One region of the Mesorhizobium sp. WSM4935 genome, then DNA from elsewhere that is predicted to be linked to it. Evidence: riboswitches for the same ligand, from Rfam matches in the RefSeq annotation. Region 1 holds a riboswitch; each other region holds the start of a gene.
What was found. A riboswitch is a leader RNA that binds a small molecule or an ion and turns the genes downstream of it on or off. The one in region 1 is predicted to bind thiamine pyrophosphate.
Positions count from the first base shown of each region.

Region 2: linked by a shared signal. The riboswitch ahead of thiB (thiamine ABC transporter substrate binding subunit) and the one ahead of thiC (phosphomethylpyrimidine synthase ThiC) in region 1 are both predicted to bind thiamine pyrophosphate.
Region 3: linked by a shared signal. The riboswitch ahead of thiC (phosphomethylpyrimidine synthase ThiC) and the one ahead of thiC (phosphomethylpyrimidine synthase ThiC) in region 1 are both predicted to bind thiamine pyrophosphate.

Region 1 covers NZ_JARTVR010000002.1:281,686-284,957, reverse strand. Annotated here, with positions in the region: gene P9273_RS05675 (hypothetical protein) at 1-313, shown strand, start outside; gene P9273_RS05670 (FkbM family methyltransferase) at 310-1,062, shown strand; TPP riboswitch at 1,262-1,377, shown strand; gene thiC (phosphomethylpyrimidine synthase ThiC) at 1,482-3,272, shown strand, end outside.
Region 2 covers NZ_JARTVR010000017.1:21,100-24,371, forward strand. Annotated here, with positions in the region: gene thiP (thiamine/thiamine pyrophosphate ABC transporter permease) at 1-890, opposite strand, end outside; gene thiB (thiamine ABC transporter substrate binding subunit) at 1,134-2,135, opposite strand; TPP riboswitch at 2,188-2,293, opposite strand; gene P9273_RS27515 (thiamine diphosphokinase) at 2,430-3,074, shown strand; gene P9273_RS27520 (ABC-F family ATP-binding cassette domain-containing protein) at 3,076-3,272, shown strand, end outside.
Region 3 covers NZ_JARTVR010000028.1:28,809-32,080, forward strand. Annotated here, with positions in the region: gene thiC (phosphomethylpyrimidine synthase ThiC) at 1-1,760, opposite strand, end outside; TPP riboswitch at 1,864-1,980, opposite strand; gene P9273_RS31400 (hypothetical protein) at 2,298-2,561, opposite strand; gene P9273_RS31405 (metallophosphoesterase family protein) at 3,053-3,272, shown strand, end outside.

The DNA.
Region 1 (3,272 bases):
TGCCGCGTCGGTGGTGCGCGCGATCAGCATCAACAGCTGGGTCGGTGTTTCGGTCCTGGCGCTGGCCGGCTGGTTCGGGCTCGAGCGCGCTGGCTTCCGGCTGGACCGCCGCGCCGGCATCCTGCTCGCGGCGCTCGTGCTCGGCGTGCTGGCGAAATTCGCCGTCTTCCCGATCCACGACACCCGCATCTATTTCCCCAATCTCCTGCCGCCCTTCCTGCTGCTGGCCGCGCCGCTGACGGCGCTGTGGACGGCGGCAAGCCAGGGCGGGCGCCTCGCCGCGCTGCAGGTCATTCCCGGAGACAAGTCATGAGCTCGCTATCCAGCTTCGCGCGCGTTCTTCTGTCGCTCGGTCTGCCGACCGGCCTGCTCGACCGCGGGCCAGCGCTGCACGGCACGAAGTTCCTGGCCAAGGCGGCGCTCAGGGCACGTTTCGGCGGCCGGCCGTTCCAGATGGTCAATGTCGGCGCCTGCGACGGCGCGCTGTTCGACGACGTGACGCCCTGGCTGCACCGCATTGCGGGCGCGCGCGCCATGCTGGTCGAGCCGATCCCCTACAATCAGAAGCGGCTTCGCGCCAATTACCCGGATACCGACCGCTTCATCATCGAACCGGTGGCGGTGACCAGAACCAAGGGCACGATCACGGTCCACACCTTCGATGCCGCCGCGCTCGAGGCCGGCACGCTGCCGATCGAGTTCATCGGCTGCTCATCGGTTACCGACACCAATCTGATGTCAGGCAAGAACGCCTGGGGCGAGGCCGACGCCAACTTCAACAAATTCGCGCTGCATCTGAAGGACATCGAAGTGCCGTCGGAGACCTTGCAGACGCTGCTCGACCGCAACGGCATTACCCATATCGACGCTTTCCTGGTCGACTGCGAAGGCGCCGACTGGATGGTGTTCGAGCAGCTCGACCTTAAGCGCTACCGCCCCGGCATGATCAAGATCGAGGTCGGCGCACTCCCGGCGGCCGAGATCGGCCAGGTCGTCGTCAAGCTGAAGACCGCCGGCTACCAGGTCGGCTTCCAGGCCGAGGACATCTGGGCCTTCGCCTAGAGCGGTTCACCGTTTCGCGGAAACGGCGAACCGCTCGATCTCCTTGTTTTGACGCAATTCCTGGACGAAGGCTACGATGAAGTCGCCGAGCCCGACCGTTCACACTTTCCTGGAATTGCTCTCGCTTGCGCCATCGAACCCGATTTGCCGTCCGGGGCCGAACGCGCTTGACAAGATGGCTCCGGCCCGTCCACCCTAGGCCATTCACCAGGGGAGTCCCGGCAAGGGGCTGAGATACTGCTGGCTTCGCGGCGCAGTGACCCGTTGAACCTGATCCAGTTCATACTGGCGTAGGGACGGTGCAAGCGCTTTGCGGGAGTTCATGCCCGAAGACCTGCCTCAAGCAGGCAGATCGAAGCGTCTTTTCATCCTTCCGGCACAGAACTGGGTCTCCAATGCAACGAGCAAAGGAGCCTCAAATGAATGCCTTGACCCCGACCGTATCGACCGGGCCATTGCCCGCTTCGCGCAAAATCTACAAATCCGGCATCCTCCATCCGCAAATCAGGGTGCCGATGCGCGAGATCGCGGTGCACCCGACTGCCGGCGAGCCGCCGGTGACGGTCTACGACCCGTCGGGCCCCTACACCGACCCCGCGATCGAAACCGATATCGAGAAGGGCCTTACCCGGTTTCGGCAAGACTGGATCGTCGCGCGCGGCGATGTCGAGCCCTATGACGGCCGCCACGTCAGGCCGGAGGACAACGGATTTGCGACAGGCGAGCGCCTGACGCGGGGATTTCCGATCCGCAACCGTCCGCTGCGGGCGAAAGCCGGCAAGGCGGTGACGCAGCTTGCCTATGCGCGCGCTGGCATCATCACGCCCGAAATGGAATTCGCGGCCATCCGCGAGAATCTCGGTCGCGAGATGCTGCGCGGCAGGCTTGAACAGGACGGCGAGGCATTCGGCGCATCAATCCCGGATTTCGTCACACCGGAATTCGTGCGCGACGAGGTGGCGCGCGGCCGCGCGATCATTCCCGCCAACATCAACCATCCAGAGAGCGAGCCGATGATCATCGGCCGCAATTTCCTGGTGAAGATCAATGCCAATATCGGCAATTCCGCCGTCACCTCCTCGATGACCGAAGAGGTCGAAAAGATGGTCTGGGCGATCCGCTGGGGCGCCGACACTGTCATGGACCTGTCGACCGGCCGCAACATCCACAACATCCGCGAATGGATCGTGCGCAACGCGCCGGTGCCGATCGGCACGGTGCCGCTCTACCAGGCGCTGGAGAAGGTGGGCGGCGTCGCCGAAGATCTGAGCTGGGAGGTCTATCGCGACACGCTGATCGAGCAGGCCGAGCAAGGCGTCGATTATTTCACCATCCATGCAGGCGTGCGGCTGCATTATATCCCCCTGACCGTCGACAGGGTCACGGGCATCGTCTCCCGCGGCGGCTCGATCATGGCGAAATGGTGTCTGCACCATCATCGCGAAAGCTTCCTCTACGAGCATTTCGACGAGATCTGCGACATCGCCCGGGCTTATGACGTCTCCTTCTCGCTCGGCGACGGCCTTCGCCCCGGCTCGATCGCGGATGCCAACGACAAAGCGCAATTCGCCGAGCTGGAGACGCTTGGCGAATTGACGAAGATCGCCTGGGCAAAGGACTGCCAGGTGATGATCGAAGGCCCGGGCCATGTTCCCATGCACAAGATCAAGCAGAACATGGACAAGCAGCTTGCCGTTTGCGGTGAGGCGCCTTTCTACACGCTTGGGCCGCTGACCACGGACATCGCGCCCGGCTACGACCACATCACCTCCGGCATCGGCGCCGCCATGATCGGCTGGTTCGGCACAGCCATGCTCTGCTATGTGACGCCGAAGGAACATCTCGGACTGCCCGACCGCAACGACGTCAAGACCGGGGTGATCACCTACAAGATCGCCGCGCATGCAGCCGATCTCGCCAAGGGGCACCCGGCGGCGAAGATCCGCGACGACGCGCTTTCGCGGGCACGGTTCGAGTTCCGCTGGGAAGACCAGTTCAACCTGTCGCTCGATCCGGAGACGGCGCGTTCTCTCCACGACGAGACGTTGCCCAAGGAGGCGCATAAAGTCGCGCACTTCTGCTCGATGTGCGGACCGAAATTCTGCTCCATGCGTATCTCCCACGACATTCGTGCGGAAGCGCAAAAGGAGGGGATGGCGGCGATGGCGGAGAAATACCGCGCAGGCGGCGATCTCTATATGCCGGTCGAA
Region 2 (3,272 bases), on a different contig from region 1:
GCAAGCGCAATAAGGCCAGCGTTGAGCACGCTTTCGAGCCGACCCGCCGAAAGGTAGCGGCGCGGCGCCACCGGCAGATTGGCGTCGCCGACCGTGTTGGCCCCGAGCCGCATGAGAGCGACGACCATGATGAAGGTCAGCGCGATCTGCAGCAGCGTCAGCACCACGGCGCGCGCGGGATCGAAATCGAAGCGCAGCGCCTGGTAGATGGCGACCTCCAGCGTCGTCGCGGCCGGACCGCCGCCCAGCGTCAGCACGATGGTGAAGGAAGTGATGCAGAGCATGAAGACCAGCCCCGCAATTCCCGGCAAGGCGGCGCGCAGCACCGGCCATTCGATCAGCCGGAAGGCTGGCCGGGCGCCCATGCCGAGCTGGCTCGCTAGTCGCCACTGGTCGGCGGGAACGGTGCCCAGCGCCTCGAGGAAGAGGCGCGTCGCCAGTGGCAGGTTGAAGAAGACATGAGCGACCAGGATGCCGAAGAGGCCGTAGATCCCCGGCCATTCGCCGCCGCCAAGCCCGGCGAAGACGCCGGCAAAATATCCGGCCCGACCGTAGAGCGCCAAGACGCCGAGCGCGGCGACGATCGCCGGCAACGCCAGCGGCAAGGTGAACAATTGCAGGATCAGGGCGCGGCCGGGGAAGCTTGGATGCCTCGATAAAGCGCGCGCTACCAGCAGCGCCGGCGCGACCGACAGCAGCGTCGAGAGAGCCGCCTGCCACAGCGTGAAGCGGGCGACGCGCAGGAGGTAGCCGTCGAAAGCGGCGGCAGCACCGGAAAGATCATGCGCGCCTTCGACGGCAAGGCCGGCGAAGGCGCCGCCGATGAGCAGCGCGATGGCCGCAATGGCGAAGACGCCGGCGGTGACGCGGGAGTCAGCGCGCGGCTGCACGCAGCACCATTTGGGTTCGACCTAGCGAACGCCGCGTTCCTTCGCGCCCCCCTCTGTCCTGCCGGACATCCCCCCCTCTAGGGGGGAGATTGGCAGCTTTGGCGCCCCGCTCGGTACTGCGGCGTTGGAGAATGGCGAAGGTCGAGATGACAGCTGATCTCCCCCCTTGAGGGGGAGATGTCCGGCAGGACAGAGGGGGGCGCCGTAGAGCAATCATCTTGGAAGGATAATAACCAAGACCAGCTACTTGCTCATCACCGCCAGCCACTCATCCACCCAGGCCTTGCGGTTGGCCGCGACTTCCTGTGGGCTGAACAACAGGGTCTTGGTCGGCTTCACCAGTTTGTCGAAGGCCGGGTTGAGCGGCTTGTCGGTCTTTCCGGCCGGGAACATCCAGTTGGTCTCCGGAATGACGTCCTGGAACTTCGGCCCGGTCATGAAGGCGATGAACTTCTGTGCCAGCGGGTTCTTCGCGCCGGTCGTCGTGATGCCGGCAACCTCGATCTGCAGGTATTCGCCCTCCTCGAAAGAGGCCGCCTGATAGCGCTCGGTGTTCTCGGCCACCATGTGGTAGGCCGGCGAGGTGGTGTAGGAGAGTACCATCGGCGCCTCGCCCTTGGTGAACAGGCCATAGGCCTCGCTCCAGCCCGGCGTCACCGTCAGGACTCTCGACTTGAGCTTGGCCCAGGCTTCCGGCGCCTTGTCGCCATAGACAGACTTCACCCACAGGAGCAGGCCGAGGCCGGGCGTCGAGGTGCGCGGATCCTGGATGACGATCTTGTCGGTTCCGGCACCCTCGACCAGATCCTTCAGGCTCTTCGGCGGCGTCTTCAGCTTCTGCGTGTCATAGACCACGGCGAAATAGCCATAGTCGAAAGGCACGAAAGTGTCGTCGCTCCAGCCGCCCGGCACGTTGATGCCCGAGACTTCGCCATGCGGCGCGAACAGGCCGCTCGCCTTGGCATCGGAGGTAAGATTGGTGTCGAGGCCAAGTACGATATCGGCCTTGGTGCCGGCGCCCTCCAGCTTGACGCGGTTGAGCAGCGCCACGCCGTCGGCCACCGAGACGAATTCGAGATCGCAGCCGCATTCGGCCTCGAATTCCTTCTTCACCGCCGGTCCCGGACCCCAATCGGCGGTGAAGCTCTCATAGGTGTAAACGGTGAGCTTGTCCTTTGCCTCGGCAGGCGCGACGCCGGCCAGGAGCGATAAAAGACCGGTTGCAACAATGAGATTAGACAGCATTGCGCGCATCGGCGCCTCCTTCGTTCGAGTGACAAGGAATTGAGGCGCCGGATGGTCCGAAACGTCTAATCCCTCCGCCGGTACAAACCGGATCAGGTTCAGCGGGTTGGCTCGATTGCCTCTCAGCCGGATCACGTCCGGCACCCCGTTAGAGCGCTTCGAGAGATAAGCGCGGCCGAAGCGCCGCGCAAGCGGAAGTTTGCCGGGCAGCTAATGTTCTGAGGCAGGACGCGGGCCCGAAGCGCACTGCATCCGACTTCCGTTTCGCCCGGTGGGCTGGTAAGGGCGACGCCCATGGGCACATTCACCATTCTGCTTGGCGGCGAGCTCATTCGCACGCCCCGGCTCGAACGCCAGATCGAGGATTCGCGCGTCATCGCCGCCGATGCCGGCATCGGCCATGCCCGCATGCTTGGCCTGGTGCCGGAACTCTGGGTCGGCGATTTCGACTCGGTGCCGGCGAACCTGCCCGTAGATCTGGCCGCCGTTCCGCGAAAGATCTTCCCGACCGAAAAGGACATGACCGACGGAGAGCTCGCCATAGCGGAAGCGCTTCAGCGCGGCGCGACCAGCCTCCTGTTGGCCGGAGCCTTCGGCGGCAAGCGCGCCGACCACGCCTTCCTGCATCTGGCGCTCGCCATGCGGCTGGCCGAGGCGGGCACCACCGTGCTCCTGACGAGCGGCGCGCAGGAAGGCGTTCCGGTTTTGCCCGGCAGTGCCGGTTTCGACTATGCTGACGGCACCTTGTTTTCGGTGCTCGGCTTCTCCGAGCTCGCCGGGCTGACGGTCACCGGCGCCAAATGGCCGCTCGACCGCGTCGAGGTGGCGTTCGGCTCCTCGCTCACTATATCAAACGAGGTCAAAGGGCAGCTTGGCATCGCGCTGGAGCGCGGCCGGGCGCTGCTGCTGGCCCACCCCTATCCTCTTCCAGAAAGCTGATATGGCGCCGCCACTCCTCAATCTCGATGGCATTAAATTGACCTTCGGCGGCACGCCGCTGCTCGACGGCGCGGCGCTCAGCGCATCCGCCGGCGAGAAGATCGCGCTGGTCGGCCGCAACGGCTCGGGCAAGTCGACGCTGCTCAAGATCGCCGCCGGGATGATCGAGCCGCAGGACGGCGAGGTCTTCCGTCAGCC
Region 3 (3,272 bases), on a different contig from region 1:
CGGTATTTTGCCGCCATTGCCGCCATGCCTTCCTTCTGGGCCTCGGCACGGATGTCGTGGGAAATGCGCATGGAGCAGAATTTCGGCCCGCACATCGAACAAAAATGTGCCAGCTTGTGCGCCTCCTTGGGCAAGGTCTGGTCGTGGAAGGACCGTGCGGTTTCGGGGTCGAGCGACAGGTTGAACTGGTCCTCCCAGCGGAACTCGAAGCGCGCGCGCGAAAGGGCATCATCCCTGGTTTTCGCTGCCGGATGGCCCTTCGCCAGATCGGCTGCATGGGCGGCTATCTTGTAGGTGATCACGCCAATCTTGACGTCGTTGCGGTCGGGAAGGCCGAGATGCTCTTTCGGCGTGACGTAGCAAAGCATTGCGGTGCCGAACCAGCCTATCATGGCGGCACCTATCCCTGAGGTGATGTGGTCATAGCCCGGCGCGATGTCGGTCGTCAGCGGCCCCAACGTGTAGAACGGCGCCTCACCGCACACTGCGAGCTGCTTGTCCATGTTCTGCTTGATCTTGTGCATGGGGACATGGCCCGGGCCTTCGATCATCACCTGGCAGTCCTTTGCCCAGGCAATCTTGGTGAGTTCTCCAAGTGTTTCCAGTTCGGCGAATTGCGCCGCGTCGTTCGCATCGGCGATTGAACCGGGACGAAGGCCGTCGCCGAGCGAGAAGGAGACGTCATAGGCTCTGGCGATGTCGCAGATCTCCTCGAAATGCTCGTAGAGGAAGCTCTCCCGGTGATGGTGCAGGCACCATTTGGCCATGATCGAGCCGCCGCGCGAGACGATGCCCGTGACCCGGTCGACGGTCAGCGGGATGTAGTGCAGCCGCACGCCGGCGTGGATGGTGAAATAGTCGACGCCTTGCTCGGCCTGCTCGATCAGCGTGTCGCGGTAGACCTCCCAGTTCAGATCCTCGGCGATGCCGTTGACCTTTTCCAGCGCCTGATAGAGCGGCACCGTACCGATCGGCACCGGCGCATTGCGCACGATCCAGTCGCGGATGTTGTGGATGTTGCGGCCGGTCGACAGGTCCATCACCGTGTCCGCGCCCCAGCGGATAGCCCAGACCATTTTTTCGACCTCTTCGGCCATCGACGATGTGACAGCCGAGTTACCGATGTTGGCGTTGATCTTGACCAGAAAATTGCGACCGATGATCATCGGCTCGCTCTCGGGATGATTGATGTTGGCGGGAATGATTGCGCGCCCGCGCGCCACCTCGTCGCGCACGAATTCGGGTGTGACGAAATCTGGGATCGCCGCGCCGAAGGCTTCGCCGTCGCGTTGCAGCTTGCCGCGCATCACCTCGCGGCCGAGATTCTCGCGGATGGCTACGAACTCCATTTCTGGCGTGATGATGCCGGCGCGCGCATAGGCAAGTTGGGTCACCGCCTTGCCCTGCTTGGCCTTGAGCGGCCGATTGCGTATCGGAAATTCCGGTGTCAGGCGCTCGCCGGTGGCGAATCCATTGTCTTCCGGCCGGACGTGGCGGCCGTCATAGGCTTCGACATCGCCACGCGCCGTGACCCATTCGTGGCGAAGCCGGGCAAGGCCTTTTTCGATGCTGGTTTCGACTGATGGATCGGTGTAGGGGCCGGACGGATCGTAGACGGTGACGGGCGGTTCGCCGGCCGTCGGATGGACGGAAATCTCGCGCATCGGCACCCTGATCTGCGGGTAGAGGACGCCGGGCTTGTGGATTTTCCGCGAGGCGGGCAGTGGTCCCGTCGATACGGCGGGGGTGAGGGCATTCATCGTGAGGCTCCTTTGCTCATGCATTGGAGACCCAGTTCTGTGCCGGAAGGATGAAAAGACGCTTCTGTAGACCTGCTGCAACAGGACCTCGGGCGTAAACTCCCGCAAAGCGCTTGCACCGTCCCTACGCCAGTATGAACTGGATCAGGTTCAACGGGTCACTGCGCCGCGAAAGCCAGCAGTATCTCAGCCCCTTGCCGGGACTCCCCTGGTGAATGCCTTAGGTTGAACGGGCTGACGCTATCTTGTCAAGCGCATTCGGGCGCCTTCGGCCGGTGGCGACGACCGGCGGCCAGCCGGGCGGAGAGCTCGCGCATGCATCGGGGACAAGTCACGCCCCGTAGACCGGGGCTGAATGGCCAAAGCCTCATTCGCTTCGTGAAGGATGGAGAAACTGTATTGGCCATGTGCGCGTATCGACCAAGTAGCTCAGGCGGTCACGGATGTGGTTATTCTGGTCGAAGGTGACGAACGGCCTTGGGGGTCACCTCCTTTAGGATTCAGAGGTTGGAAGACGGCTTCTCGCGATCACGGCCATCAGGAAATACCTGTCTTCGGCTCAACCTCGACATGGCGTCCGATCGACCGCAGATATACAGCTATCTCGTTCATGAGATGATCGCGTTCGCCGTAGATTTCAGCAATCCTACGCAGCTGTGGCTCGACGGCCCTCCGTTGCGCTGGCGTGAAATCAGCATCGCCAAAGACGTATCCCAAGTTGCCAATCGCGCAAATTTTGCAGCCGGCGTCCACAACTGCTTGTACGAATGCCGGAATGTCTTTTTCTTGCATGGTCTTCATGTCGAACCTCTCGTGAATGGCGTGCTTGCGCCCCAATCTGCCTTTTCAGCGTGTCCTCTGGGCGGCGCAAGCCCTGAGCGTGACTGTGCACGGGCAACCTCGACTATCCCATCTGCCACGCTCTTTAGAATCGGTGGGGTCTGGTGATCGCAGGCTGGGCCACTCAAAAGCCTGCAAGAAGAAAGTCATGGCGACCATTGCTCAAGATCGCAAGGGTGCGTGCAAGACCTTCCGTTGGCAGTCATGCACGCTCGCTCAGAGATAGTCCGGCCGCGGAAATTCTCCCTTATTCGTAAGAAAGCTCATTGAGCAACTGGGCATTGAGCAACTGGGTCTCACGTCACGGGTCTCGTGTGCTTCACAGCCGAAAAATAGCCGCCGTGGCAATTCTCGAAAAGTGCAGGCTACCTCGTTAAGGACACTGCGGATGATCGTTCGCGCTTGGCAAAAGCGAACGGATTAGTCTATGGCTCTCGGCAGGGGGGCGAGTTATGCGGCGGGTGCGAATCCTTCAAGTAGGCGATATTCACTATCCGGACTGGCATCCTTCCTCTAGCAACATCGATGCCAAGGATAGCAAGTTCGCTCCGAAAATAACGCAGAAGCTACGCGCGTCTTCGCTGCGTGCCGTCTTGACGAAACTTCGGCGGCTGACGACTTCGAAGCCCTTGGATTCGATCGCCTTCATGGGGGATTTCACGAGCCGTGGCG